One region of the Streptomyces sp. NPDC020192 genome, then DNA from elsewhere that is predicted to be linked to it. Evidence: riboswitches for the same ligand, from Rfam matches in the RefSeq annotation. Region 1 holds a riboswitch; each other region holds the start of a gene.

The links. Region 1 has a riboswitch for cyclic di-AMP ahead of ACH47Z_RS25295 (transglycosylase SLT domain-containing protein). Riboswitches for the same ligand answer to the same signal wherever they lie in the genome.
Region 2: linked by a shared signal. The riboswitch ahead of ACH47Z_RS43405 (M23 family metallopeptidase) and the one ahead of ACH47Z_RS25295 (transglycosylase SLT domain-containing protein) in region 1 are both predicted to bind cyclic di-AMP.
Region 3: linked by a shared signal. The riboswitch ahead of ACH47Z_RS27590 (transglycosylase family protein) and the one ahead of ACH47Z_RS25295 (transglycosylase SLT domain-containing protein) in region 1 are both predicted to bind cyclic di-AMP.
Region 4: linked by a shared signal. The riboswitch ahead of ACH47Z_RS34720 (M23 family metallopeptidase) and the one ahead of ACH47Z_RS25295 (transglycosylase SLT domain-containing protein) in region 1 are both predicted to bind cyclic di-AMP.

The regions. Positions count from the first base shown of each region.
Region 1 covers NZ_JBIRXG010000013.1:173,756-179,393, forward strand. The annotation lists gene ACH47Z_RS25275 (FAD-dependent oxidoreductase) at 1-457, shown strand, start outside; partial or broken gene ACH47Z_RS25280 (carboxymuconolactone decarboxylase family protein) at 722-808, shown strand; gene ACH47Z_RS25285 (hypothetical protein) at 824-1,000, shown strand; gene ACH47Z_RS25290 (HAD family hydrolase) at 1,066-1,947, shown strand; gene ACH47Z_RS25295 (transglycosylase SLT domain-containing protein) at 1,932-2,423, opposite strand; cyclic di-AMP (ydaO/yuaA leader) riboswitch at 2,429-2,603, opposite strand; gene ACH47Z_RS25300 (polyprenyl synthetase family protein) at 3,200-4,210, shown strand; gene ACH47Z_RS25305 (outer membrane lipoprotein carrier protein LolA) at 4,606-5,638, shown strand, end outside.
Region 2 covers NZ_JBIRXG010000050.1:9,259-14,896, reverse strand. The annotation lists gene ACH47Z_RS43415 (PrsW family intramembrane metalloprotease) at 1-310, shown strand, start outside; gene ACH47Z_RS43410 (aldo/keto reductase) at 386-1,330, opposite strand; gene ACH47Z_RS43405 (M23 family metallopeptidase) at 1,407-2,432, opposite strand; cyclic di-AMP (ydaO/yuaA leader) riboswitch at 2,440-2,586, opposite strand; gene ACH47Z_RS43400 (PP2C family protein-serine/threonine phosphatase) at 2,820-3,995, opposite strand; tRNA gene ACH47Z_RS43395 (tRNA-Met) at 4,152-4,225, shown strand; gene ACH47Z_RS43390 (dihydrofolate reductase family protein) at 4,287-5,420, opposite strand; gene ACH47Z_RS43385 (MarR family winged helix-turn-helix transcriptional regulator) at 5,479-5,638, shown strand, end outside.
Region 3 covers NZ_JBIRXG010000015.1:144,517-150,154, reverse strand. The annotation lists gene ACH47Z_RS27600 (septum formation initiator family protein) at 1-376, opposite strand, end outside; gene eno (phosphopyruvate hydratase) at 481-1,767, opposite strand; gene ACH47Z_RS27590 (transglycosylase family protein) at 2,116-2,805, opposite strand; cyclic di-AMP (ydaO/yuaA leader) riboswitch at 2,810-2,978, opposite strand; gene ACH47Z_RS27585 (transglycosylase family protein) at 3,161-4,270, opposite strand; gene ACH47Z_RS27580 (cytochrome P450) at 4,451-5,638, opposite strand, start outside.
Region 4 covers NZ_JBIRXG010000023.1:21,370-27,007, reverse strand. The annotation lists gene ACH47Z_RS34730 (M16 family metallopeptidase) at 1-1,234, shown strand, start outside; gene ACH47Z_RS34725 (M16 family metallopeptidase) at 1,231-2,619, shown strand; cyclic di-AMP (ydaO/yuaA leader) riboswitch at 2,840-2,997, shown strand; gene ACH47Z_RS34720 (M23 family metallopeptidase) at 3,010-3,753, shown strand; gene ACH47Z_RS34715 (GntR family transcriptional regulator) at 3,951-4,637, shown strand; gene ACH47Z_RS34710 (HPr family phosphocarrier protein) at 4,807-5,088, opposite strand; gene ACH47Z_RS34705 (GNAT family N-acetyltransferase) at 5,265-5,638, shown strand, end outside.

The DNA of each region.
Region 1 (5,638 bases):
CTACCGCTACCTGCCCGAGGCCGCCCGCCACTACCTGGTCCGCCGGGTCCTCGGACCGCTCGGCGCCTGGTGGCTGCGCGAGCGTTTCGAGAGCGCCGTACAGGTGCGGGAGGTCGAGCGGATCGTGAGCGCCGAGGCGCCGGACGGCAGCCCGGTCCTCACCGTTCGCACGCACGGGGGCCGTACCGAGCGGCTCGCCGCCGACCACGTCATCGCGGCCACCGGCTACCGCGCCGCCGTCGCGGCGATGGACTTCCTCGGCCACGGGCTGCGCACCCGGCTCGCGGTGAGCCGCGGCACGCCGAAACTCGGCCCGGGCTTCGTCTCCTCCGTGCCCGGCCTGTACTTCACGGGTCTGCCGGCGGCGTCGTCGTACGGCCCGGTGATGCGCTTCGTCTGCGGCACGGAGTTCGCCTCCCCGCGTCTGGCGAAACACCTGGCGGCGGCCCACGGCTGACGTCCGCGCCGGCCCCGTGCGTGACGTGCGCCACGCGTGCGTGACGCACGTCGGCCCGCGCGGAAAGGTCCGCCGGGACCGTCACATCTCCCGCCCGTGCTCCGTCAGTGCGGTGACAGCGAAGGACAGCGCGGCGGCGGCGACCGGCGCGCATCACGGACACGGCGGGAGACACCACCATGCAGGCACGGACGACGAACGCGGCCACCCATCTCCCCTCCGCCATGAAGGGCATCGACATGCTCCTGAAGGGCATCGGCGAGGAAGGAAGGCGCGAGCGAGGAGCGGATCTCCTCCGTCGCCGCCTGGCGCGAGGCGCCCCTCTTCACCGACGCCGAGCGCGCCGCGCTGCGGCTGGCCGAGCGGATGACCCGGCTCGCCGACCGCTCCGAGGAACCGGTGCCGGACGAGCTGTGGGACGACGTCGCCGGCCACTACGACGAGAAGCAGATCTCCGCACTGCTCCTGAGCATCTCGCTCGTCAACCTCTTCAACCGGGTCAACACCGCCACCAGGAAGCCGGCGGGCACCACTTGGGGCTGATGAGCACGTAAGTACGCGGCACGACAAGATGAGTCGGACCGGCGTCCCGTCCGTATTCTCTGATCATGGCAGCCTCCCCCGCATATGCACTGATCGCCACTGACCTGGACGGAACGCTGCTGCGCGGCGACGACACGGTCTCCGGCCGGTCGCTCGCCGCGCTTGCGCGGGTGGCGCGGGCCGGTGTACGGCACCTGGTGGTGACGGGCCGTCCGGCCCCGCGGGTACGGCCGCTGCTCGCGCACCTCGGCTGCACGGGGCTCGCGGTGTGCGGGCAGGGCGCGCAGGTCTACGACGCCGGAAGCGGGCGTTTGCTGTGGTCGGTCCGGCTGGACCGGGAGCTGGCCGAGGAGGCGCTCGGCAAGATCGAGGCCGAGGTGGGACAGGTCTTCGCGGCCGTCGACCAGGACGGCGTCGACGGGCGCACACTCATCGAGCCCGGCTACCGGATGCCGCACCCGACCCTACCCGCGGTGCGGGTCGGCCGGCGCGACGACCTGTGGCGCGAGCCCATCAGCAAGGTGCTGCTGCGCCATGCGGACCTGTCCGACGACGAGTTGGCGGCCGTCGCGCGCGCGGTGGTGGGTTCGCTGGCGACGGTCACCATGTCGGGGCCGGGAACCGTGGAGCTCCAGCCCGCCGGGGTGACCAAGGCGACCGGGCTGGCGCTGGCCGCCGACCGGCTGGGGATCACGGCCGAACAGGCCCTGGCGTTCGGGGACATGCCCAACGACATCCCGATGTTCGACTGGGCCGGGCGCGGGGTGGCGATGGCGAACGCGCATCCCGAACTCATGGCGGTGGCCGACGAGGTCACCTTGTCGAACGAGGACGACGGCATCGCCGTCGTCCTCGAAAGACTCTTCCCGGACTCTCCGACCGACCGGCCGGCGCTTCAGCACGCGCCGGTCACGTACGGGTCGGGCGACGGTCAGTACGCGCTGTAGACGTTGTCGATCGAGCCGTAGCGCGCGGCGGCGTAGTTGCAGGCCGCGGTGATGTTCGCGACCGGGTCGTAGATGTTGAACGCGGTGCCGGCCACGTGGTACGCGTTGAAGGTCGGGGCGATGACCTGGAGCAGGCCCTTGGACGGGATGCCGGCGGCGGCGTTGGAGTCCCAGTTGTTGATGGCCCACGGGTTGCCCGAGGACTCCCGGATGATGTTGCGGTAGATGCTGTTGTACGAGCCCGGGATGCCCTTCTTCGCCATGATCGCGAGCGACTCGCGGATCCAGCCGTCGAGGTTGTTCGGGTACCCGGCGAGGGTGGTGGAGGCCTTGGTGGCCTTCGTGGTCGTGGCGGCGGAGGCGCTGGTGGCGCCGACGAGCGGCAGAGCGAGGACGGCGGCACCGGTGCCGACGACGGCGAGGGTGCGCACGAGGCGGCTGGTCCGGGTGCGACGGTGCTGAGCGGCAGCAGGCATGGGGATGTTCCTCTCCGTCGCCTGCGAGGTGAGCTGTCGGGTTCGGGCGGGGAGGTGCCCGGCCGTGCCTTGGGGAAGGCACGGCTTCACCCCAAGCCGTTCCGGTGCGACGTGTGCCGTCCGGTCCGGCGACTTACCTGGGTCCCCCGCTCCTGCCGTACGAAATGGTTCGTGGATGGTTATGCGGGCGGCGGCAGGATTCGGCGTCCGCCCGACGGCCCGGAACGTATGCGAGAGCACATGTCGGGAACAAGTAGCAGATTCACACAACGCCCCATTTGACCTTGGTCTGCGCCCTATGTGGCACTTGATCCTTTGCTGTTGCCAACCCTCAACTCGCCGACAGGGCAAGAGGGGAGGGGTGTTCGGCGGCCAGGGGTGTGGGGATCAAGGACGTGACCCAACTCACGAAATAGCAAATCGCTCCAAAACGGGCATCAGGGATTTGGGGGTTTGCTCATGGGGTGGCGACGACCGGCGGGGGAGGGGCGGCCGGCGGGTGATCTCGGGGATGGTCTCGGGGGGGTGGGGTGGAGGTGTTACTCCGCTCGCCCCCTGGTTCGCGACAAAGTGGCTGACTTCCTGTTAAGTCGATAAATATCCGTTCTTACTGTCCGATCTCACGCATAGCGGTCATGATCCAATACCGCCCGGGCTGGACCGGTGGGCGCTATCGGTGATCGAAACAGGACCGGATACGCTGACTCGAGTGATGGCAGCGACCTATCGACAAACCGTGTAATCGCCAGCAGACACCAGCAGACAGGAGACCCCTCGTGACCGTCGTCGGGCCGTTCGGGCTGAGCGTGCGGGACCAGGCTCTCGAAGCCGATGTCCAGGCCGGATTGGCGGCTGTCGAGGAAGGCTTGCTCGAGGCCACCAAGAGCGAGGTTCCGTTCATCACGGAGGCCGCGCAGCACCTCGTGCGGGCCGGTGGGAAGCGGTTCCGGCCGCTGCTCGTGATGCTCGCGGCGCAGTTCGGCGACCCCTACGCGCCGGGCGTGGTGCCGTCGGCCGTCGTCGTGGAGCTGACCCACCTCGCGACGCTGTACCACGACGACGTCATGGACGAGGCGGCCGTGCGGCGCGGCGTGGACAGCGCCAACACCCGCTGGGGCAACTCCGTCGCGGTCCTCACCGGCGACTTCCTCTTCGCGCGCGCCTCCCAGATCCTCGCCGACCTCGGGCCCGAGGCGGTCCGGGTGCAGGCCCTCGCGTTCGAGCGGCTGGTCACGGGCCAGATCCTGGAGACCGCGGGCCCCTCCGACGGCCGTGACCCGGTCGAGCACTACCTGGACGTGCTCGGCGGCAAGACGGGCTCGCTGGTGGCGGTGTCGTGCCGGTTCGGCGCGATGATGTCCGGCGCCGACGAGACGGTCGTCGACGTGCTCACCCAGTACGGCGAGCGGCTCGGGGTCGCCTTCCAGCTCGCCGACGACGTCCTGGACATCGCCTCCGACTCGCACGAGTCCGGCAAGACCCCGGGCACCGACCTGCGCGAGGGCATCCCGACCCTCCCCGTGCTCCGGCTGCGCGAGCGCGCGGCCCGGCTGGGGCTGCCCGAGGACCTCGCGTTGTGCGAGCTGCTGGACTCCGACCTCAGCGACGACGCGCGGCACGCCGAGGCGCTGACCGCGCTGCGCGCCCACCCCGCGCTGGAGCAGGCCCGCCGCGACACCGTGCGGTACGCGGAGGAGGCCCGGGCCGCGCTGTCCCCGCTGCGGGAGTGCGACGCCAAGGCGGCCCTGCTGGAGCTGTGCGACGCGGTGGTGCACCGCGCGGGCTGACGCCCGGCGCCGGATCCGTGGAAACGTCGGCTGACGTGTCCACGACCTGCCGTCGGCGTCGGTCGATCCGCCGCTGACGGCCGGCCACCCGCCACGTCCGGATGCCCGCCTGCCCGCCGCATACGGCCGCCTGTGCCCGGCAAACGGCCGTACGGCGTCCTACGGCATCCGTGCGATCCGGTCCGGGCCCCCTAGGGGTCACGGGAGTCGTCGCCCCCGGGTGTCATACCGCAGTCGTACACGGAGTTGGCTCCGTGGTCTGACGCTTCTTCATGGCCGGTTTGGTGAGATGGAGAACACGGACATCACCACTCCTCACCGATTCGGGTGAGAATGGCGGCTCAGGGTGGACCAGCGTGAGGACAGCCGCCGCCGACGACGGAGGTAAGGCACACATGGCACCGTACGAATCCGACGACGCAGTGGACGGCGCACGGGACGAGAACCCGCACACCGGACGCCGCAAGGCCGCGCGGTACGCGGTCCCGGTCGCGGTGGTGGGCGTGGCGGCGGCCACGATCGGGCTGGTCCCGGCGCTCGCCGCCTCCGGCGACCCCGACCTGCCCAAGATCACGGCCAAGCAGCTCATCGACAAGATCGCCAAGTCGGACGTGCAGCAGCTGTCCGGCACGGTGAAGATCAGCACCGACCTCGGCCTGCCGAACCTCGGCGGCCTGGAGAACAGCCTGGCCTCCGGGGCCACCAAGGGCTCCGGCGACGGCTCCTCCGCCGACCCCCAGGCCAAGCTCACCGAACTGGTCTCCGGCACGCACACGCTGCGCGTGGCAGCCGACGGCCCGGACAAGCAGAAGGTGTCGCTGCTGGAGAGCGGCTCCGAGTACAGCGTCTTCCACGACGGCACGAACGTGTGGGGCTACGACAGCAAGACCAACGAGGTCGTCCACGGCACCTCCGCCGACTCCGGCAAGGACCGCAAGGCCGAGCCCCCGGCCACGCCCAAGGACTTCGCCGACCAGGCGCTGAAGGCGGTGGACGACACCACGTCCGTCACCGTCGACGGCACCGAGCAGGTCGCCGGCCGCGCCGCCTACAAGCTGCTGATCAAGCCCCGCCAGTCCGGCACCACGGTCGGCGCGATCAGCATCGCGGTCGACTCGAAGACGGGCATGCCGCTGAAGTTCACGCTGACCCCGAAGAGCGGCGGCGCGGCCGTCGTCGACGCGGGCTTCACCGAGGTCTCCTTCGCCAAGCCGTCCGCCGCCACCTTCGACTTCACCCCGCCCAAGGGCGCGAAGGTGACGGAGCAGAAGAAGGACGCCAAGGACCGGGAGCACGCGCCTGGCATGGGCTTCGGCGAGGACCACGGCAAGGGCACCGTCCTCGGCAAGGGCTGGACGTCCATCGCCACCTTCGAGACCGGCGCCAAGGGCGGCCTGCCGACCGGCGGTTCCAAGGCCGGTGACCTCG
Region 2 (5,638 bases), on a different contig from region 1:
GCACCACGGCGGGAAGCCGACGGCGAAGGCCGTGGCGCGGTACGAGGGGTACGCCACCGAGCTCGCGTTCCTGCGGCAGCGGGGGCGCAGGGGGAAGGCCGGGGGCGACTTCGTCGTACGGGAGCGGGCGCTGCTGGACGAGCTGTGGCGGCGGAAGGATGCCGCGCGGCCGGCCTTGGAGTACGCGGCGCGTGCGGCTGCGCCGCCTCAGCCGGTGTACGCGGGGCCGGCACCGGTGCCTACGGCGTACGGGCCGGTGTACGGGTATCCGGCGGTGCCGTATCACACGTACAACCCGTATCGGTCGTAACCGTTGGGTTGCTGAGAGTTCGGCACCGCCGGCTTCCGCCGTCGTGGCTGAGCGCCATCGCGGCGGGAAAGGCAACTACGCCGACGCCGCCGTCAGCCTCCCGGTCTCCTCCTCCGTCAGCCTCAGGTCCGCCACTCCCAGCAGCGCGGGAAGCTGTTCGACCGTGCGGGCCGAGGCGATCGGGGCGGTGACCGTGGGCTGGGCGGCGAGCCAGGCCAGGGCGACCGTGGCGACCGGGGCCTCGTGGGCGGCGGCGATCTCGTCCAGGGCGGCGAGGACCTTCTGGCCGCGCTCGGACTCGGCGTGCTTCTGGGCCCCTTCGGCGCGGGCGCTGTCGACCTTCGTACCGGGGCGGTACTTGCCGGTCAGGAAGCCCGAGGCGAGGGAGAAGTACGGCACCGCGGACAGGTTCTCCTTGGCGGCCAGCTCCTGCAGCTCGCCCTCGTAGGTGTCGCGGGAGACGAGGTTGTAGTGGGGCTGGAGGGCGACGTAGCGGGCCAGGCCCTCGCGGTCGGAGAAGTCGAGGGAGGCCTTGAGGCGCTCGGCGCTGATGTTGGAGGCGGCGATGTGCCGGACCTTGCCCGCCTTCACCAGCTCGTCGAGGGCGCCGATGATCTCCTCGACCGGGATCTCGGGCTTGTCGAAGTGGGTGTAGTAGAGGTCGATGTAGTCGGTGTCCAGGCGGCGCAGGGAGGCGTCGGCGGCGGCCTTGATGTTGGCCGCGGACAGGCCCTGGAACTGCGGGTGCTGGCTGACCTTGGTGGCGATGACGACGTCGGAGCGGTTGCCGCGGGCCTTGACCCACTTGCCGATGATCGTCTCGGACTCGCCGCCCTGGTTGCCCTCGACCCAGGCGGAGTAGGCGTCGGCGGTGTCGATGAAGTTGCCGCCGGCCGCCGTGTAGGCGTCGAGGACGGCGAAGGAGGTCTCCTCGTCGGCGGTCCAGCCGAAGACGTTCCCGCCGAGGGAGAGGGGGAAGACCTCGAGGTCGGAGGAACCGAGTGTGCGCAAGGAAGTCATGCTCTACGACAACACCGGCGGTGGGTGATCGCATTCCACCGCCGGCGCCGAGTTCACACGAATGCCATGGTCCGGTTCAGGGGTTGAGGCCCTTGTCGCGCAACCACGGCGCCGGGTCGATGGCGGTGGCCTGGCCGTTCGGGTGGACCTCCAGGTGCAGGTGGGGGCCGGTGACGTTGCCGGTGGCGCCGATGCGGCCGATGACGTCGCCGGTGGCGACCTTCTGGCCGACCGAGACGTTGATCGAGGACTGGTGGCAGAACCACAGCTCGGTGCCGTCGTCCAGGGTCAGGATGGTGCGGTAGCCGTAGGCGCCGGCCCAGCCCGCCTCGGTGATCGTGCCGCCGTGGACGGCCTTGATGAGGGTGCCGGTGGGGGCGGCGAAGTCGAGGCCGGTGTGGTAGCCGGAGGACCACATCGCGCCGGGCTGACCGAAGGTGCCGGTGATCGTGTACGACACGACGGGCAGCTGGTACTGCTTGGCCAGCTCGGCCAGCCGCGCGGCCTCGGCCGCCTGCTTCGCATCGGCCACCGCCTTGTCCTTGGCGGCGGCGGCCCGGGCGGCGGCGTCCTTCTCCGCCTTGGCGGCCGCGTCGGCGGTCTGCTTCTCGGTGGCGGCGAGCGCGGCCGCGGTGGCCCTGCTGTCGGCCTTGTTCTGCTGCTGCTCGGCCTGGGCCATGATCCGGTTGCGCAGGGCCTCGCCGGCGCCGCCGCTCTTGGTGCTGTCGGTGCTCACGCCGACGTCGGAGAGCCCGGTGGCGGCGGCCTTCGGTGCCGAGGAGGAGCCGCCGTCCTCGAAGAGGTGGGTCACCGAGTCGGGCAGGGAGAGGGAGACCGGGGGCTTGCCGGTGTGGGCGCTGGCCATGCCGCCCGCACCGACCGCGGCCATGACGCCGACGCCGAGGACGGTGGAGCTGCGGGCGAAGCCGCCGCGCTGCTTGGCGACGCGGTGCCGGCCGCGGACGGAGGCGACGGAGTCCTCGGTGGGGTTCCACTCCTCCCAGGGGCCCTCTTCGGCGTGGTAGGAGCCGTAGCCGAAGGTCTCGGGATCGGCGGACGCCGGTATGAACGGGGCTTCGGGGGCAGGCGGGTTGGACGCCACGCGGGCGTACTCCTTTCCTTCCGTCGCCTACCGGGTTAGCTGACGGGTTCGGAGCGGGAAGGTCTCCTACGCGCGTATACCTCTCGGTATCCGCGTGATTCACCCCAGGGTGGTGGTTCCCCGGCTCCCTTGCGGGATTCGGCGCGTGCGCACGGAGCCGCCTCTTGTGGCGGCTGGGACGACCGCGCTGCGTTATCGAACGTTAATAGACCTGCAAGTCACTTTCCAAGCCGTTCGGCTTGATCATTAACGCTTTCCGGCCCGGACTTAACGGCCAGGACCACGGCAAAACGGGCGAGTTGGCCATCATTCAGGAGTCTCGGCGTTTTTGATGGTGTCTCAGATGTTATGCGGAGGGCGGTCGTCCGGTCACCGTCCGTGAAATCGTCAGGGGTGGCGTACGGCGAGCAGCGCCATGTCGTCCGTCATCCCGCCGGAGTGCCGGCGCACCTCCCCGGCGAGCGCGCCGACCAGCGCGGCGGGGCCGGGGAAGACCCGCCCGGCGAGCCGCCGTTCGGGGTCGTAGAACCGGCCGTTCGCGTCCCGGGCCTCGGACAGCCCGTCGGTGTACAGCAGCAGGGTGGCCCCGTCCGGGAAGCGCTCCTCCATGGCCTCGTCGGGCCATGTCCCGAGGTCGCCCATGCCGAGCGGCAGCGCGGGCTCGGGGGCGGTCAGGGTGCGCAGGGTGCCGTCGGCGTACAGCAGCAGCGGGGGCGGATGGCCGCGGGTGAGGATCCGTACGGTCCCGTCGCCGTGCGGGAGTTCGGCGAGGACGGCGGTGGTGAAGCCCTCGAAGGCGTCGATGCCGTCGCGCCGGGTGCCCTCGCGGGCCAGTGCCCGCTCCAGCCGCTGCGCCACCTCCTCCAGCGTGGCCTCCTGCTCGGCGGCCTCCCGGAACGCGCCGATCACCACGGCGACGGCGGCGACCGCGCCCATGCCCTTGCCGCGCACGTCCCCGACGATCAGCCGGACACCGTGCGGACTGTCCTGCACCGCGTACAGGTCGCCGCCGATGAACGCGTCCTGCCGGGCCGCCTCGTAGCAGGCGGCGATCTCGAAGCCGCCGATCCGCGCGGCGGGCTGAGGCAGTACGGCCCGCTGGGCGGCCTCGGCGATCTCCCGGGCGGAGGCGAGCCGCCGGTCACCGATCCGGACGACCCGGTTGATGGCGACGGCCAGCAGGGCGACGCTGGCCACGGTGACGACGTCCGTGACGATGCCCACGGCCGGATGGTCGCCGCTCCGGGCGCGCACCGCGTACATGGCGACGACGGCCGCGACGCCGGTCAGCACGGTGGTGCGCAGCGAGGACAGGGGTGCGGCGATCAGCGGGGCGGCGGTGAAGAACGGTACGGCCGTGAACTCCCTCGGGGTGAGCAGGCCGTACAGCACCCCGCCGGCGACCAGCAGCGCGGGCAGGGCGCGGGCCGACGCGCCGGGGGTGAGGCGGCGCGGGCGCGCGGGGGCCGGCTCGTCGCCGAGGCCCGGGTCGGGCACGGGGTCACCGGGCAGCCGGCCCCCCGCCCTGGCATACGTGCTCTCCTCCACCTCTCCAGGGCCCACCACTCGTCTCCCACATGTCCGACGTACGTCCAGCCTGGCCGCCCCGGGCCCGCCGGGCGACCTCGGTTGGCCCGGGCGGATGACACGCCCCGGGGGCCCCGCGATCAACCGGTGTGCAAAGTGTCCTGCGCATGGGGTACTCTGGAGTCACAACGACGCGGGGTGGAGCAGCTCGGTAGCTCGCTGGGCTCATAACCCAGAGGTCGCAGGTTCAAATCCTGTCCCCGCTACTGAAGGCTCAGGGCCTGGAATCCATCGGATTCCAGGCCCTGAGTGTTTTCCGGGGGGGGCTCACCCCACCAGATGCCTGTTGGGCGCCTTGGCCTGCTCCTCGTACTCCGGCAGGACGACCACCTCGGCGCCCGCCTGCACCAGCACCCCGGTCCCGTCGGCCGCGTCCACGAACGTGTCCGGTTCACGCCAGGCCGTCACCACCCGCCGCACCCCCGCCCGCAGGATCAGCTCGGAGCACGGTGCGGGCCGGGACGCGCGGCGGGCGCACGGCTCCAGGCTGCTGTAGACCGTGGCGGAGGCCAGCCGGGGGTCGGCCGGGTCGAGCTTGGCGAGGGCCGCCTCCTCCGCGTGGACGACGGGGTCGTCCCCCTCCCGCGAGTGGCCGCGCGCCAGCTCCGTACCGTCGGCCGCCACCACCACCGCGCCGACGCTGAACGCCGTCTCGGAGGGCGGGCACAGCGCGGCGAGCTCGCAGGCGGTGCGCAGCCAGTGGCGGTCGGCGGCGGTGGGGGCGGAACCCGTGCCGGGGGCGGTGGGCTCGTAGCGCATGAGGACGACGTCCTCGATACGGCGGGTCTCGGTGAGCCGGAGCCGGCCGGCCTGGTAGGCGCCGGGGCCGAACAGGCGCGGTGCCGCCGGTTCGCCGACGAAGAGCGGCGCGAGGACCAGCTGGAGTTCGTCGGCGAGGCCCTGCTGGAGCAGCTGGGTGTGGACCGTGCCGCCGCCCTCGACCATCAGGCGCCGCACTCCGTGCACGACGTACAGGTGCTCCAGGAGCGCCCGCCAGTCGAGGGCGGGGCCGAGCGGTACGACCCCGGCGGTGTCGCCGAGGAGGCGGGCGGCGCGCTCGGCGCCCGCGTCGGTCGTGTAGACGATCTTCTCGCCGCCGGTGTGCCAGAACTTCGCGGCCGGGTCGAGACCGCCGGAGGCGGTGACCGTCACCTTCAGCGGGTACTCCGGCCTGCCCTGCGCCACCCGGGCCGCGCGGCGCTCGGCGGAGTTGACCAGCAGCCGCGGGTTGTCGGCGCGGATCGTGCCGGCGCCGATCAGGATGGCGTCGACGGAGGCCCGTACCGCGTCGACCCGGTCGAAGTCGGCCGGGCTGGACAGCAGCAGGCGCTCGGGGCCGGTGTCGTCCAGGTAACCGTCGAGGGAGACGGCGGCGGACAGCAGCACATACGGGTACGACATCGGACGCGGTCTCCCTGCGACTATCGCTTCAAGTTTGAAACAAACTTACACTGGCTGCATGACGACCCGCTGGCTCAGCCCCGAGGAGCAGCGCGCCTGGCGCGCCTACATCGCCGCGACCCACCTCCTGGAGGACGCGATCGACCGGCAGCTCCAGCAGGACGCCGGCATGCCCCACCTGTTCTACTCGGTGCTGGCCAACCTCTCCGAGGCGCCGG
Region 3 (5,638 bases), on a different contig from region 1:
CGGGGTCGACGACCACGTACCCGGTCTCACCCGGCATCACATAGTGCAGCCGGCGCCGGATCTGCTGCTCGGCGTAGGCGTCGTCCTGCCAGCGCGCCTTGAGGTCGCGCAACTGCTCGACCCGCTCGCGGGCCTGCTCCTGCTGCCGCTGGAGGTCGGAGATCGCCGCGCGCTGGGAGACGTACTGGCGCATCGGGTAGGCGAGCGCGACGATCATCGAGCACAGCACCAGCGCGAGCAGCGCCGCGCGGCCGGTGAGCCGGGAGCGGCGGGCCTGCCGCTTGGTCTGGGAGCGGTAGACGCGGGCCGCCGTCTGCTCGCCGAGCAGCCGCAGCCTGGTCGCGGTGGAGAAACGGTCCCGGTCCCTGACGGCCATCGGCTCTCCGCCTCCCCTTTCACACGTGCGTACGTCCCCGGACACGGTACGGGACCGGGTACGGGGACGTACGTACGACTGGCTAAGACGTAGCCTCTACGGGCTCAGCCCTTGAAGCGGGGGAAGGCCGAGCGGCCCGCGTACACCGCGGCGTCGTCGAGGATCTCCTCGATGCGCAGCAGCTGGTTGTACTTGGCGACGCGCTCGGAGCGGGCCGGGGCGCCGGTCTTGATCTGGCCGCAGTTGGTGGCGACGGCCAGGTCGGCGATGGTGACGTCCTCGGTCTCGCCGGAGCGGTGCGACATCATGCACTTGAAGCCGCTGCGCTGGGCCAGCTCGACGGCGTCCAGGGTCTCGGTGAGCGAGCCGATCTGGTTCACCTTCACGAGCAGGGCGTTGGCGGTGCCCTCCTCGATACCGCGGGCGAGGCGCTCGGGGTTGGTGACGAACAGGTCGTCGCCGACCAGCTGGACCTTGTCGCCGAGCTTGTCGGTGATGACCTTCCAGCCGGCCCAGTCGTCCTCGAACAGCGGGTCCTCGATGGAGACGAGCGGGTACGCGGAGACGAGCTCCTCGTAGTACTCGGTCATCTCGGCGGCGGAGCGCTCCTTGCCCTCGAACTGGTACTTGCCGTCCTTGTAGAACTCGGAGGCGGCGACGTCGAGCGCGAGGGCGATCTGCTGGCCGGGGACGTAGCCGGCCTCCTTGATGGCCTCGAGGATGAGGTCGAGGGCGGCGCGGTTGGACTCGAGGTTGGGGGCGAAGCCGCCCTCGTCGCCGAGGCCGGTGGACAGGCCCTTGCTCTTCAGGACCTTCTTCAGCGTGTGGTAGACCTCGGCGCCCCAGCGCAGGGCCTCGGAGAAGGACTCCGCGCCGATCGGGGCGATCATGAACTCCTGGATGTCCACGTTGGAGTCGGCGTGCGAGCCGCCGTTCAGGATGTTCATCATCGGCACCGGCAGCAGGTGCGCGTTCGGGCCGCCCAGGTAGCGGAAGAGGGGGAGGTCGCTGGCCTCGGAGGCGGCGTGGGCGACGGCGAGGGAGACGCCGAGGATGGCGTTGGCGCCGAGGGAGCCCTTGTTGTCGGTGGCGTCCAGGTCGAACATGGCCTGGTCGATCAGGCGCTGCTCGGTGGCGTCGTAGCCGACCAGCTCCGGGCCGATCTGCTCGATGACGGCGAGGACGGCCTTCTCGACACCCTTGCCCTGGTAGCGGTTCGGGTCACCGTCGCGGAGCTCGATGGCCTCGAAGGCGCCCGTCGAGGCGCCGGACGGAACGGCGGCACGACCCGTGCTGCCGTCGTCGAGGCCGACCTCGACCTCGACCGTGGGGTTGCCTCGGGAGTCCAGGATTTCCCGGGCTACGACGACGTCGATGGACGGCACGAGCATCTCCTTCTTGGGATGTGACGCTGGAAGTGCGGGGCGTGTGCCTTGCGGCGGTGCCTTGCGACTAGAGCCTAACCGTCCCAGGGGCGTCGGCCACCGACCGACCGTCCCGTGGACGACGAGGACACGCAGACGGTACCCATTGTTCACCCCCGGAACAAAGGGGGCTGCCGGTGAGGCCCGGCTGAAGAGTGGGGAAACGGCGCGGGAAACGAAAGACCCCGCCCCGGCGCGTACGGGGGAAGAACGCGCCGGGGCGGGGAGCCCGTGGGGACGGGGGATTCCCTCACGGGGGCTTCGGTGTGGGGGGAGGGGGTGTGAGGGCGCTGTGCGTCCGGCCGGAGCCGGAGGTCACTTCAGGTGCAGCTGCTGACCCGGGTAGATGAGGTTCGCGTCCTCGACGATGTCCTTGTTCAGCTGGAACAGCTTCTGCCAGCCGCCGGCGACGTGGTGCTTCTCGGCGATGGAGCTGAGGGAGTCACCCTTGACGACCTTGTACTCGCCGTCGCCCTTCTTGACCTTCTTGCCGGTCGGCGTGGTGACGGTCTTGCTCGCCGACGGGGCCGTACGCGTGGTGGAGCGGGTGGCGGCCTGCTGGTCGGTGGAGCGGGTGCTCGTGCTCGGCGTGGTGGCCTTCGGCGAGGTGGCCGGGGCCGAGCCGTTGTAGGCGGCGCCGGAGAGGCCCGTGCCGCAGACCGGCCAGGCACCCTTGCCCTGGCCCGCGAGGACCTTCTCGGCGATGGTGATCTGCTGCGTCTTGGTGGCGAGGTCGGCGCGCGCGGCGTAGGCGGTGCCGCCGTACGCGGCCCAGGTGGAGTTGGTGAACTGCAGGCCGCCGTAGAAGCCGTTGCCGGTGTTGATGGACCAGTTGCCGCCCGACTCGCACTGGGCGACCGTGTCCCACTCGGAGGCGGTGGCGGCGGAGGCGTTGCCGGCCGCCATCAGCGGGGCGGCGACGGCGGCGCCGGTGACACCGGCGAGCGTGATGGCGCGGATGGCCTTGGACGGGCGACGGTGCTTGCCCTTGCCGGAGAACAGCATGGATCGATCCCCTCACCGACGCCTGCGAGGTGAGCTGTCGGGTTCGGGCCGGTTGAGTTGCCCGGCCACCCCTCCACTGGGAGGCGTGGCTTCACCCCAAGCCGCTCCGGCTCAACTTCCCGGCGCGGCGCTTACCTTGGGTCCCCCGCTCCTGCCTGCGGCGCATGACGCGACGACTGTTCCCGGGCAACCGCTGGCAGGATTCGGCGTTGCGACTGCCGGGGCTCGTGGTGACGAGCGGTCCTGACCGTAGACACGCGATCGGCGGAATTTCAAAGACGATCAGGGCTTCTGAGACTCATCCCACACTTTCACCAAACCGGACATTCGGCATGAAGTGGGGCGTCAACTCCGCCTATTCGCCGCCCTTTTCGTCACCGACTTTCAGGGTCTGACCGGCGGCGATGTGGTTCGGGTCGGCGCCGACGAGCCCCTTGTTGTCGTCGTACAGCGCGTGCCATCCGCCATGGACGCCAAGGGAGTCGGCGATGGAGGCGAGCGTGTCACCCTCACGGACGGTGTAGGTGTCCGGCTGTCGGTCCGCATGCCGGCCGACGGACGCGACGCTCTGACCGTTTGTCACGCTTTCGTCCGCACTGCCACCGCGGTGACGTCCGCCACTACTGAGGGCTCCGGTGTCGACGAGGCTCCAAGAACCGACGCCCTGCTGGGAATTGTCCGATTCGTCGATCCCGGGGGTGATCGTGGGAGAGCTGTCGCCCCCCCGCGAGTTCCCGTTGCCGGAGGAGCCGGTGGACCCGGCCGACCCGGTGGAGCCCGAGGCGCCGGACGCACCCGCCTTGTCGGACTTGTCGGACTTGGGGGAACCGCTCGCGGTGGAGCCGTCGGCCGCGCCCGGCGTCTCGCCGGCACCCTTGCCCTGCTCCGGGGCGGGTGAGGCGCTGGAACCGGAGGAAGAGTCCGCGCCCGAGCCGGACTTCGAGCCGGAGTGGGACCCCGCGCCGGTACCAGAAGAGGACGAGTCCGACAGACCGGACGAGTCGGAGCTGCCGGCCGATCCGGAGTCACTCCCCGAACCCTTGCCGCTCCCGGAACCCCCGACACCCGTGTCGACGTCGACCGAACCCGAGTGAGGGGTCAGCCCGGCGGTCAGCGCGCACATCGTCCACGGCTTGGTGCCCTGGTCGGCGAGGATCTTCTCGGCGACGGCGATCTGCTGCGAGCGGCTGGCCTGGTCGGCGCTCACGGCGTACTGCGCGCCGCCGTACTTGTCCCAGTCGTCCTGCGATATCTGCAGGCCGCCGTAGTACCCGTTGCCGGTGTCCGCGCTCCAGGAACCGCCGCTCTCGCACTCGGCGACCTTGTCCCACGTGGTGCCGTCGGCGGCGCTCGCGCTCGCGGCCCCGAGCAGCGGGATGGCGATGGCGGAGCCGGTCACTCCGGCCGCGACGAGGAGAGCCGGAGCCTGGCGGGGGCGACGGTGACGACCGTTCCCGGTGAGCATGCGGAAGCCTTTCGTGCGACAGCAGGACCGGCGCGGCGAGTGGTGCCTGTCGCCACGCTGATGGGTGAACGTATCGGCAGACGATCACTTGTCACAAGTTAATGCCGCGCAGATCACGTGAAGATCACAGAGTTGAACGTCTGTCATCTTTCCCTGGACGCGGTGTGTTGAGGAGTGTGTTCAGGCCGTCGGGGTGAACTCCACCGGCAGGGTGCGCAGTCCCCGCATGATGAGCCCGCCGCGCCAGCGCAGGTCGGCCGGATCGGCGGCGAGGCGCAGGTCGGGCAGGCGGGTGAGCAGCGTGGCGAGCGCGCTCTGCCCCTCCAGGCGGGCGAGCGGCGCGCCGAGGCAGTAGTGGATGCCGTGGCCGTAACCGAGATGCTGGTTGTCACGGCGGGCGAGGTCCAGCACGTCCGGGTCGGCGAACCGCTCCGGGTCCCGGTCGGCCGCGGCGAGCACCACGAGCACCGGGTCGCCGGGCGCGATGTCCTGCCCGCCGACGGTGAGCGGCTCGGTGGCGAACCGCCAGGTGGCCAGCTCCACCGGGCCGTCGTAGCGCAGGAGTTCCTCGATGCCGGTCTCCAGCAGGCCCCGCTCACCGCGCACCAGGGAGTCCTGGAGCCGCCGGCGCTCCTCGGGGTGGGTGAGCAGCGCGTAGGTGCCGTTGCCGATCAGGTTCACGGTCGTCTCGAAACCGGCGAACAGGAGGATGAAGGCCATCGCGGCGGCCTCGTTCTCGGTGAGGTGCTCGCCGTGGTCCGAGGCCCGGATGAGGCCGGAGATCAGGTCCTCGCCGGGCGCGGGCTCGGCGGGCAGCGCCTCGCGCTTCTTGTGGATCAGCTCGGCGAGGTAGCCGCGCATCTTCTTGACGGACCGCGCGACACCTCCCCTGGGCCCTCCCCCGTGCCTGATCATCATCCCCGCCCAGTCCCGGAAGTCGTCCTGGTCCTCGCGCGGGACGCCGAGCATGTCGCAGATGGCGTAGATGGGCAGCGGGAAGGCGAACTCGTGGATGAGGTCGGCCGACCCCCTTTCCGCGAACTGGTCGATGAGCCGGTCGGTCAGCTCCTGCACCCGGGGCGCGAACTCGGCCACACGCCGGGGCGTGAACGCCTTGCTGACCAGCCGGCGCAGCCGGGTGTGGTCCGGCGGGTCGATGTTCAGCAGATGCGTCATCAGCTCGGCCTTGCGCTCGCCGGGGATGCCGGTCTTCCCCTTGGCGTGCGCGGGCTCGTCGTGATGCGCCGGGTTCTTGCTCAGCCGCTGGTCGGCGAGGGCCTGCTTGGCGTCTCCGTACCGGGTGACCAGCCAGGCCTCGACCCCACTCGGCAACCGCGTCCGATGCACCGGCGCGTGCTCCCGCAGCCA
Region 4 (5,638 bases), on a different contig from region 1:
TACCGGCCTGGCTCACCTTTTCGAGCACCTGATGTTCCAGGGCTCGGGACAGGTGAAGGGCAACGGTCACTTCGAGCTGGTGCAGGGCGCCGGCGGCTCGCTCAACGGCACCACCAGCTTCGAGCGCACGAACTACTTCGAGACCATGCCCACCCACCAGCTGGAGCTGGCGCTCTGGCTGGAGGCCGACCGCATGGGCTCGCTGCTGGCCGCCCTGGACGACGAGTCCATGGAGAACCAGCGGGACGTCGTGAAGAACGAGCGCCGCCAGCGCTACGACAACGTCCCCTACGGCACCGCCTTCGAGAAGCTGACCGCCCTGTCGTACCCGGAGGGTCACCCCTACCACCACACGCCGATCGGCTCGATGGCGGACCTGGACGCGGCCACCCTGGAGGACGCCCGCCAGTTCTTCCGCACCTACTACGCGCCGAACAACGCGGTGCTCTCCGTGGTCGGTGACATCGACCCGGTGCAGACCCTCGCCTGGATCGAGAAGTACTTCGGCTCGATCCAGGCGCACGACGGCAAGCCCGCCCCCCGCGACGGCTCCCTGCCGGACGTCATCGGCGAGCAGAAGCGCGAGGTCGTCGTCGAGGAGGTTCCGGCGCGCGCCCTGATGGCCGCCTACCGGCTCCCGCACGACGGCACGCGCGCGTGCGACGCGGCCGACCTCGCCCTGACCGTCCTCGGCGGCGGCGAGTCCTCCCGCCTGTACAACCGGCTGGTGCGCCGTGACCGTACGGCCGTCGCGGCCGGCTTCGGCCTGCTGCGCCTCGCCGGTGCGCCTTCCATGGGCTGGCTGGACGTGAAGACCTCCGGGGACGTCGAGGTGCCGGTCATCGAGACCGCCATCGACGAGGAGCTGGCCCGGTTCGCCGAGGAGGGCCCCACGCCCGAGGAAATGGAGCGCGCCCAGGCCCAGTTGGAGCGCGAGTGGCTGGACCGGCTCGGCACGGTCGCCGGCCGCGCCGACGAACTGTGCCGGTTCGCCGTCCTGTTCGGCGACCCGCAGCTCGCCCTGACCGCCGTCAAGCGCGTCCTGGAGATCACCCCGAAGGAGGTCCAGGAGGTCGCCAAGGCCCGCCTGCGCCCCGACAACCGCGCGGTCCTGGTCTACGAGCCGCTGTCCGCCGAGTCCGCCGAGCACACCGAGGAGGCGGGGCGCGGCGAGGACCCGGAGCGGGAAGCGACCGTAGAGGCCGGTAACGAGAACGAGGAGACGGCCAAGTGACCGAGCTCGCCACCATGGACTTCCACCCCCAGCCGCAGCCCGGCGAGGCCAGGCCGTGGGCGTTCCCGGCCCCCGAGCGCGCCACGCTCGACAACGGCCTGACCGTGCTGCGCTGCCACCGCCCCGGCCAGCAGATCGTCGCCGTCGAGGTGCTGCTGGACGCCCCCCTGGACGCCGAGCCGGCCGGCCTGGACGGCGTCGGCACGATCATGGCGCGGGCCTTCTCCGAGGGCACCGACAAGCACTCCGCCGAGGAGTTCGCCGCCGAGCTGGAGCGCGCGGGCGCCACGCTGGACTCGCATGCCGACCACCCCGGTGTCCGGCTCAGCCTGGAGGTGCCCGCCTCCCGGCTGGCCAAGGGCCTGGGCCTGCTCGCCGACGCCCTGCGCGCGCCCGCGTTCGCCGAGAGCGAGGTCGAGCGGCTGGTCCGCAACCGCCTGGACGAGATCCCGCACGAGCTGGCCAACCCCTCCCGGCGGGCCGCCAAGGAGCTCTCCAAGGAGCTGTTCCCGGCGACCTCGCGCATGTCGCGCCCGCGCCAGGGCACCGAGGAGACCGTCGAGAAGATCGACGCCGCCGCCGTACGCGCCTTCTACGACCGCTACGTCCGCCCCGCCACGGCCACCGCGGTCGTGGTCGGCGACCTCACCGGGATCGACCTGGACGCGCTGCTCGGCGAGACCCTGGGCGCCTGGACCGGCAGCCAGGGCGAGCCCCGGCCGGTGCCCGCGGTGAGCGCCGACGACACCGGGCGCGTGGTCATCGTGGACCGGCCCGGCGCCGTCCAGACGCAGCTGCTCATCGGCCGCGTCGGCCCCGACCGGCACGACCGCGTGTGGCCCGCCCAGGTGCTCGGCACCTACTGCCTCGGCGGCACCCTCACCTCCCGCCTGGACCGCGTCCTGCGCGAGGAGAAGGGCTACACCTACGGTGTGCGGTCCTTCGGGCAGGTCCTCCGGTCCGCCCCGGACGGCACGGGTGTGTCGATGCTCGCCATCAGCGGTTCCGTGGACACGCCCAACACCGGTCCCGCGCTGGACGACCTGTGGAAGGTGCTGCGCACCCTCGCGGCGGACGGCCTGACCGACGCCGAGCGGGACGTGGCCGTGCAGAACCTCGTCGGGGTGGCGCCGCTGAAGTACGAGACGGCGGCGGCCGTCGCGAGCACGCTGGCCGACCAGGTCGAGCAGCACCTGCCCGACGACTTCCAGGCGACGCTGTACCAGCAGCTGGCCGCGACGGGCACGGTGGAGGCCACGGCCGCCGTCGTGAACGCCTTCCCGGTGGACCGCATGGTGACCGTCCTCGTCGGTGACGCCGCCCAGATCAAGGCGCCGGTGGAGGCGCTCGGCATCGGCGACGTCACCGTGGTGGCGGCCGACTGACGCACGCACGCGTGGGGCCCTGACGACCGACAGGCCGTCAGGGCCCCTGCTGTTCCGCTCTCTTCCTCATGTCTTCCCCAGATGCCCGATTTGGGGCGGAGGTTGCCTGTCTGCCCTGTGGGATGCGCTACAAAAACCCGGATCCGTTTGGGGATTGCCGAGGCGCCCGCCTAGCGTCGTCCGGGCTGTTCGTCGGGCAGTGCGCCGCACCCGCGGCACCGGACAGCCATCGCCGAGTCCCCGTACGGCGCGAGCCAGGGGAGCCGGGGACCCACGTCCCTGGGGTGAATCGGACGCCACGCGTGCGCGTGGGGCCCGTAGGAGACCTTCCTGCTCCGAACCCGTCAGCTAACCCGGTAGGCGAGAGGGAAGGAAAGGACCAGCCACTTCATGGCGTTCATGTGCGCCACCGGGAAGCATCGCAAGCCCGGCCGGGTCAAGCGCACCACCGCTCAGGCGGCCGGTGTCGCGGCCCTGACCACCACCGGTGTCATCGGCACCCTCGCGGCCTCCCCGGCCCTCGCCGCCGAGAACGCCGCGGAGCAGACCGGCCTCACTCCGGTCCTCACCGTGAGCGACGACGTGGCCGAGCACATCAGCGCGCAGGCCGCCGCCCAGCAGCGGGCCGCCGAGCAGAAGGCGGCCGAGCAGGCCGCCGCCAAGCGGGCCCAGGAGATCCGCGCGGCCAAGGCGCGCGCCGCCCGCGAGGCCGAGCGCGAGCGGCTGAACCGTTTCGTCGCCCCGATCACGGACTCGTACGTCTCCACGGGCTACAAGGCCAGCAGCTCCCTGTGGTCCTCCGGCTCCCACACCGGCATCGACTTCCACGCGGCCAGCGGCACGCCCGTCCACGCGGTCGGCTCCGGCACCGTCGTCTCCACCGGCTGGGGCGGCGCGTACGGCAACCAGATCGTGATCCGGATGGCCGACGGCATGTACACCCAGTACGGCCATCTGTCGTCGCTCGGGGTCACGGTGGGCCAGCAGGTCACCCCGGGCCAGCAGATCGGCCTGTCCGGCGCGACCGGCAACGTCACCGGGCCGCACCTCCACTTCGAGGCCCGTACGACCCCCGACTACGGCTCGGACGTCGACCCCGTCGCCTATCTCCGCAAGCACGGCGTGACCGTCTGACGCACCCGCGCACGGCATCCGCGGCCCCGGCTCACCGAGCCGGGGCTTTCGCCGTTTTTCACGCTGTCCGCCGGATGTCTGTCCAAAAAACTTCCATGGATTCCGGCCCGCCGTCGGAAATTCCGGCTCATTGGAATAGAGTCACGGAACACACGTCCATCGTCGACGTTTCACGGGGATTAAGGCGGAGGTCGGTCATGCGTATTCCGGCGCACTCGGTATGCACGGCGATCCGGGACGACATCGTCGCCGGTGTCTACGAGCGTGGCGGCCGGCTGACCGAGGAAGTCCTGGCCCGTCGCTACGGCGTCTCGCGCGTCCCCGTCCGCGAGGCCCTGCGCACCCTGGAGGCGGAGGGCTTCGTGGTGACGCGCCGGCATGCGGGCGCGTGCGTGGCCGAGCCGACCGAGCAGGAGGCCGCCGACCTGCTGGAGATGCGCATGCTCCTGGAGCCGCTCGGGGCCGCCCGGGCCGCACAGCGGCGCACGGAGGCGCATCTGAAGGTGCTGCGCGGCCTGGTGCGGCTGGGCCAGGAGCGGGCCAGGCGGGGTAGCAGCGAGGATCTGCGCTCGCTGGGCGGCTGGTTCCACGAGACGCTCGCCCAGGCCTGCGGCAGCCCCTCGCTGACCTCGATGCTGACCCAGCTGCGGCACAAGATCGCCTGGATGTACACGGTGGAGGCGCCGTCCAGCCCGGCCGAGTCCTGGGCGGAGCACGGCGCGATCGTGGACGCGGTGGCGCGCGGCGACGGCGAGCGCGCGCGGTCGCTCACGGCGTTGCACGGTGAGCGCGCGACGGCCGTGCACCGGCTGCGCTTCTCCGGTGCCGGTGAGCATGTGAGGACTTCGCAACACACCGTAAACATGTCGGGCCTGCGGCATTAACACGGGCGCCGTATACAAAGAAGAGTAATTCGGCGCAGGCGTATTCCTGCTGCCTGAATTCCGGTGTGTCCGCGTATTTCCAAAAGACGGCCGACCGGGCCGCGCTGAAAACGGCGAAGCCGCGCCGCCCGAAAGGGCGACGCGGCTCCGTTGTTCTGCGCGTGAGCGGTCAGACCGTCTCGGGCAGCTCTTCCAGACCCTCGGCGACCAGCTTGGCCAGACGGTCCAGGGCGACGTCCGCGCCCTCGGCATCGGAGGCGAGGACGATCTCCTCGCCCCCCTGGGCGCCGAGGCCCAGGACGGCCAGCATCGAGGCCGCGTTGACGGGGGTCCCGTCAGCCTTGGCGATCGTCACCGGGACGCCTGCGGCCGTGGCGGCTCGGACGAAGATGGAGGCGGGGCGGGCGTGGAGGCCCTCGGCCCAGCCGACGTTGACGCGGCGCTCAGCCATGTGTTGCTGCCCTTCGGTGTTCAGGGTTGTCTAGACCAGTTTCCCATATCGTGAAGCATGCCCGGAGCGGACCTTCGTCCCCTCCGGCGTGACGTCGGACCGCGGCCTCGATCCGACATACGTCCTCCACAGACTGCCTCGCACCGTTGTCGGATGCGAGCCGTACTCTGGGGCCCATGCAGACCTCGGCGGGCCGGCAGGACCGGCACGAGTATCCCGCCCACTGGGAGGCGGACGTGGTGCTGCGCGACGGGGGTACCGCGCGCATCCGGCCCATCACCGTTGATGACGCCGACCGCCTGGTCAGCTTCTACGAGCAGGTCTCGGACGAGTCGAAGTACTACCGCTTCTTCGCGCCGTACCCACGACTGTCCGCCAAGGACGTCCACCGCTTCACGCACCACGACTTTGTGGACCGGGTGGGACTCGCGGCCACCATCGGCGGCGAGTTCATCGCCACCGTACGCTATGACCGCATCGGCGCCGACGGCCTGCCCGCCTCCGCACCGGCCGACGAGGCCGAAGTCGCCTTCCTGGTGCAGGACGCGCA